DNA from 2 places in the Alteromonas sp. AWJ4_199 genome. Region 2 is predicted to be linked to the other one. Evidence: riboswitches for the same ligand, from Rfam matches in the RefSeq annotation. Region 2 holds a riboswitch; the other holds the start of a gene.

Region 1 (3,145 bases), on a different contig from region 2:
TTCTGCTTGTTTAGCGACGTCACGTACTTCCTGAGAAATTTTCATGCTGCAGAATTTTGGGCCGCACATAGAGCAAAAGTGCGCAACTTTACCAGAGGCCTGCGGCAAGGTTTCATCGTGATAGGCACGGGCAGTGTGAGGGTCAAGTGCTAAGTTGAACTGGTCTTCCCATCTGAATTCAAAGCGCGCTTTCGACATAGCGTTGTCACGAATTTGTGCGCCGGGGTGTCCTTTGGCTAAATCGGCAGCGTGGGCCGCTATTTTGTAGGTAATAAGCCCTTGCTTTACGTCTTCTTTGTTAGGTAAACCCAAATGCTCTTTAGGCGTTACGTAGCAAAGCATCGCGCAGCCGTACCAACCAATCATGGCGGCGCCAATACCTGAGGTGAAGTGATCGTAGCCAGGTGCAATGTCTGTGGTAAGCGGGCCAAGGGTATAAAACGGTGCTTCGTGACAGTGCTTAAGCTGCTCTTCCATGTTCTCTTTAATCATGTGCATTGGCACATGACCAGGGCCTTCAATCATTACCTGAACATCGTATTCCCATGCAATTTTAGTTAGCTCACCAAGAGTACGTAATTCAGAGAACTGCGCATCATCGTTAGCGTCGGCCACGCTACCTGGGCGCAAGCCATCACCTAGCGACAGCGCCACGTCGTACTTAGCACAAATCTCACAGATATCACGAAAGTGTTCATACAAGAAACTTTGCTGGTGGTGGCTTAAACACCACTTCGCCATGATTGAACCGCCGCGAGATACAATGCCAGTAACCCGCTTTGCGGTAAGGTGAACGTATTCAAGCAGCACGCCGGCGTGAATGGTGAAGTAGTCTACCCCTTGCTCGGCCTGCTCAATTAGGGTGTCTTTAAACATCTCCCAGGTTAAGTCTTCGGATACGCCATTCACTTTTTCCAGCGCTTGGTAGATAGGTACGGTGCCAAGAGGTACCGGGCTATTACGCAGCAGCCACTCGCGGGTTTCGTGAATATTTCTGCCGGTAGACAAGTCCATGATGGTATCGGCCCCCCAGCGCGTTGACCACACCAGCTTTTCTACCTCTTCCTCAATAGACGACGTCACAGCCGAATTACCAATATTCGCGTTAATCTTTACTAGAAAGTTACGCCCGATAATCATTGGCTCTAACTCGGGGTGATTGATGTTACATGGAATAATGGCGCGGCCTGCTGCCACTTCCTGGCGTACAAATTCTGGCGTGATGGTATCGGGCAAATTCGCGCCAAAGTGCTCGCCTTTATGCTGTTGCGTAAGTTCGGCATCTTTAATGGCTTGGCGGCCCATGTTTTCACGAATGGCAATGTATTCCATTTCAGGGGTAACAATGCCTTGTCTTGCGTAGTGAAGCTGAGTGACGTTCTTGCCCGCTTTCGCTTTTAGAGGTTTGCGGCTGCGGATAAAGCGAAAATCTTCAGTAAAAATATCGTTTTCACGCTCTTTCGCAAAATTTGATGAAACACCCTCTAACTCAAAAGTATCGCTGCGCTCTTCAATCCACTTTTGACGAAGTGGACTTAAGCCTTTGTGAACATCTATGTTCTCTTGTGGGTCGCCGTAGGGACCCGAGGTGTCATACACCGGAATAGGTGGGTTCGGCTCTAAGATAGGGTTTTCTTCGGTGCCACCGATTAGGCTATCGTGCTGGTGGATAAGGCGCATGGCCACGCGGATATCGTTGCGGCTACCACTCTCGTAGTGGCGCGTTGAATTGGGGTAAGCTTCGCCCGCTAGTTCATTTATGAATTGTTGAGCTTGTTGGCGTTGTTCGCGTCTGTTCGACATAGCATTTGACCTTGTAAATTTAGGTTCTAAAAATGCTTGTCAGGAGTGAAGGAGAATACAGTATGTAAGAGCGGATAGGCGTTAGCCTATTACTATAGCGAAGTAGATTATAAAGGTGCTGGGTTTGAACCCGCTTAACTTCATGGAAGTTTGCTTTACAAGAACTTTAGCAATGCACTTTGAATTATAAACGGCATCATTGAAATTTGATGCTCTATCTCAAAGTGAATGCTTGGTGTCTGTTATAAGAGCAACAAACCACTAAGTAATCTAACCTTGCTTCACAATGCCAAACTGTTGCTTAACATCGTACACATTGTATTTTCTTGTTCCCTTCGCAGGTACTAGCCTGATCAGGTTCTACGGATCCCACTTTCGCGGTCTCAGCTTACTGGGTTACCAGTGAAGCACTCCGACAAGTTGTTTAAGTCAATTCGGGTTGTTGTTGAAACAACCCGAATTGAGAATTCCTTGTTACTATATCTTCAACTTTAGTTGAAATACAAGTACTACCAGAAAGCTAAACGAATATTCATTTAGCTAGCTAGTTGCTGTCCTTCCTTATAAAGCTGAAGGGCAGTGGCTGTGTCATGCTTGCGCTCACTAATGGCAGATAGCAGCAATAAGTCTTCTTTGCGCGACTCCATTTTGGTAGCTTTTAGCAAGGCTTTTTCAGCTAATACATCATCGCCCGAGTTGAACGCCACTTGGCCTAGTGTGGAATAAAGCTCAACGTTTTCTTCGTCCTGCTTTATCCAGCTTTCAAGTAAACGTAGTGATGGCGATGCATCAGGAATATTAAGCTGCGTGAGCAGCGGGAATAGGGCGCTATTCGGGCCACGTTTTTGCCATTCAACTAGTAAATTTTGTGCGTCGGCATGCATGCCTTGGTCAAGCAATTGCTGAATATAAGCGGCGCGATAAGCGTCATCGTGACGTAGTTTGCGAGGCAGGGTGTCCCAGTATGATTTAAGCTCAACGGCACCTTGCTTACTGGCAATTTCTGCAAACTTACCTTTAGCAATACGCTGGCTCCACGTGGTGTAATCAGCTTTTGGCAAGGCTTTACGCCAGCTTGATAAATTCTCTTGAAGCACCTGCCACTTACCTAGCTTGGCAAGAATTTGCGCTTTTAACTGCACAACCTGCTTGTTGTCACGATCTTGCTCGTCTAGTTCGTTAAGTTTTTCTAGTGCTGCATCAAACTTTTCTTCAGCGACATCAATACGTGCGTGCATGACGGTTGCGGCTACTTTCGCTTTCGGAAAGTCGGTGGCCTGAAGCAGAAAATACCGGGCTTTGGCTAGATCGTCGTTGGCAAAGGCAATTTGTGCCGAGGCCA
Region 2 (3,145 bases):
AATTAACCAGTGTTGTACTTGGCGCGGTTACATCATGGCCATCAGAAAAACGGTATTCGCTTTTGTAATCTACATCTACACGCCAAAGCATGTTACCTGTAAGTGCGTACTCACTATACAGGTTTGCGGTCCACTTAGGTGATTGAGCCTGTCTTTGCTCAGACACTTCAGTACCGTCTGCAAGCGTATACCCTTCAAAGGTAGCGCTTAGGTAACCAACACTTGCATCAAGCTGCCATGCATCACTAGCAATCCAGCTAAGCTCCAGCTCGGCTCCTTTGTTTGTACCTAAATCAGCATTATCGATAATATCCACGAAACCTGCCGTGCCGTCATCGCGAGTGATAACGTCAAAATCGCTCACCTGGGTATCTCTTCTATCCATGTAGAAAATTGCAGCGCGGGCAATTAGGTCTGGTGTAAATAAGGGGCCCTTTACGCCTACTTCGTAGTTCCAGTTGTATTCTTCGTCAAAGAAACGCTGATTATCGTTTACTCGGCTGTCGGGGTTAAAGCCAGCGCCTTTAAAACCCCGTGAAATGCTGCCGTAATAGAAGTGATCGCCCTGTGTATACTGAAGTGCCACTTTTCCACCAACCATAGTGGTATCAAAAGCTCGTGTAAGCTGATTATTATCAGCGTAATCGAAATCGTAGTTTTCTACTCTCAACCCGGCTACTAGCTTTAAATTGTCATTCAAACGGCTTTCAGTCTGAGCATAGATAGCGGTAGTCGTTGGGGTATACTCACTGGCAAAGTCACTATCCAAATAAGTGTACTGACGTAGCAGCTTTTCTTCCGTGTTTTTATAAAATACGCCTATTGTCCAGTCGGTCATACCATCAAAAAGTGCAGCACTATTAGACGACACAAAACGCAACTCACCGGTTTGGATTTCAACATCGCGGTAGTACGCATCAAAAGACGTATAACCCCATGGGTGAAAGCCAGTGAATGTCCAGTCTTCATCATAGCCATAAGCAATATTGTGAGAAGCATGGGTGGCAATAAGAATAAGATCGCCCGCTGCAATAGTTGTTGTTGAGCGCGCGCTTACAGCGTGTGTTTGATGCTCGTCAAAGCCTGGCTCGTCAGACAGGGTTTTGTTGTCGTTGTCGAGCGAGAATGCATCGTAACCGTTATCAATGTCATACCAGCGATAGGTAAGTGCAAGCGTGGTTCTTTCGTCTACACTGCCCTCTACAGCGAAGCGCAATGCAGTTTCATCAATATTATTAGTGTCGCTTCTATCTAAAAACGTATTTTCTACAAAACCATCACTACGGTCATGCACCAGCGCAACGCGATATCCCCAATCAGAATTAATATCGTCGCCAGTGGCACCTTCAATACGGTAACTATCTTTATTGCCAATGCGGGCCTCAACGTAATCTGGCGCGTCGCTTCCTACTTTGTTACTGGTAAGCTTTACCGCTCCAGCCAGAGCCCCCGTACCATAGAGCGTCGCTTGAGGCCCGCGATAAACGTCTAGTTGTTTGGTATCAAAAATAAGACCTGCTGCGGCAAGACCAGAAAAATCGAATTCATCGACAATAAAGCTCACTGAAGGATTAATAGGCTCGGCAAACTGGCTACGCTCGCCAATACCACGTATTTGAACGAAGCGGCCGCGAGACGCACCAGCTGCAAAGTTTACGTTTGGAATACTGTTTAGCACACTGTCGATATGGCTCGGCTGTCTACTGCGAAGACGCTCTTGATCTAAAATGGTCGCGCTAGCACTTAACTGGTCGAGTGTAGTTTGACGAAAATCACCAGATACGATGACGCGCTCAATATCTGATGGCGTGCTATCTGAAGTGTTACTTACATTGGTTTGTTGCGCATAGGCCGCAACGGAACTAGCAAGCAGTGAAAGTGTGAAAAGTGTTTTATACATGGGATCTCTTATTCTTATTTAAGAAAAAAGATCCGGGTCTAACGGCAGGTGATAAGGCTATATTGTGAACCATCCCTACGCCGGTATTATCCGGATCAGGTTTAAGGGTTCCCACGAATGTGGATCTCAGACCGAAAACGGACACCCCTTGGTATAGTGTTGCGCTGCTAAAACTAGCAAACTCAACTTCTGCGACGGAGTCTACCAGTTCGATACACGCCGTCAAGCAGATAAGACGTTAAGCTAACGTAAGGTTTTATATATGATATAAGGCGTTGAAAGCTGAGGGCTATTCAGCGTCAATATTCATATTTAGGCGACGTACTTCATCGTCAGTTTGTGCTTTTAACCCTTCCAACGTTTTGCCGTGTGCGGTTGGTTGACGCGTATCAGGGTCAACCTTTACGAAAACGATATCGTCTGCAAAACAGATGGTTTTCTTGGTTGCTTTGTTGCGTACCAAGCAGCTTACGGTAATAGACGTACGGCCTACAGCTTTAGTTTCTAGACCAAACTCTACGATATCACCCTGCATAGCCGGTGATTCGAAACTAATTTCACCAATATGCTTAGTTACCAAGCAATTAGTTTCTAGCTGACAAATAGCCCAAATTGCAGCTTCTTCGTCTATCCATTCTAACGCGCGGCCACCGAACAAAGAATTGGCGTAATTAAGGTCGTTTGGCATAACTAGACGCCGAGAAAGAAAGCGCATTCGAATTCCTCATAATAAATCGCTACTATAGCGTTAGATTATACCGAAAAAACTGATTCATGGCGCTAACTCAATTACGCGAATGGCTATTAGCCCCTTATTGTGAAGATGGCTCAAACGTCACTCCCCCGCTTCACCGAAAAATACTTATTGTCTCTGGCGGAAATGCTTTCTGTAATGCCGCACTTTGCTGCATACACTCGCTCGCGGATGACGTTTCATCGATGAGCATTGCAAGTTTTACTGGTAACACGCTGAAAGGAAAAAAGCGCAAACAGGTACTAGGTTGCGAATACGACACGGCTATCTTGGACTGCCGCGATACTTTCAAGCCAGGAGATATGATGGCTGTAGCAGGTACTGTTAAACGCCAAGGCTGTTTAGTACTTGTGTGCCCAGATTTCAGTGAGTGGGTCGAAAATGTTTCTGTGCCGTTTATTTCAGAAGGTTTTACGCTTGCTCGCAGCCGTTACCTCGCCCGCTTTATTGAACGCCTTCGGAATAACGAGTATGTAGCCTTTCATACAGAA

The links. A riboswitch is a leader RNA that binds a small molecule or an ion and turns the genes downstream of it on or off. The one in region 2 is predicted to bind thiamine pyrophosphate.
Region 1: linked by a shared signal. The riboswitch ahead of thiC (phosphomethylpyrimidine synthase ThiC) and the one ahead of ACXAER_RS17615 (TonB-dependent receptor) in region 2 are both predicted to bind thiamine pyrophosphate.

The regions. Positions count from the first base shown of each region.
Region 1 covers NZ_JBSWUR010000001.1:2,129,453-2,132,597, reverse strand. The annotation lists gene thiC (phosphomethylpyrimidine synthase ThiC) at 1-1,803, opposite strand, end outside; TPP riboswitch at 2,117-2,228, opposite strand; gene ACXAER_RS09315 (heme biosynthesis HemY N-terminal domain-containing protein) at 2,340-3,145, opposite strand, start outside.
Region 2 covers NZ_JBSWUR010000003.1:120,543-123,687, forward strand. The annotation lists gene ACXAER_RS17615 (TonB-dependent receptor) at 1-1,900, opposite strand, end outside; TPP riboswitch at 1,956-2,059, opposite strand; gene ACXAER_RS17620 (acyl-CoA thioesterase) at 2,190-2,615, opposite strand; gene ACXAER_RS17625 (tRNA(Met) cytidine acetyltransferase TmcA domain-containing protein) at 2,675-3,145, shown strand, end outside.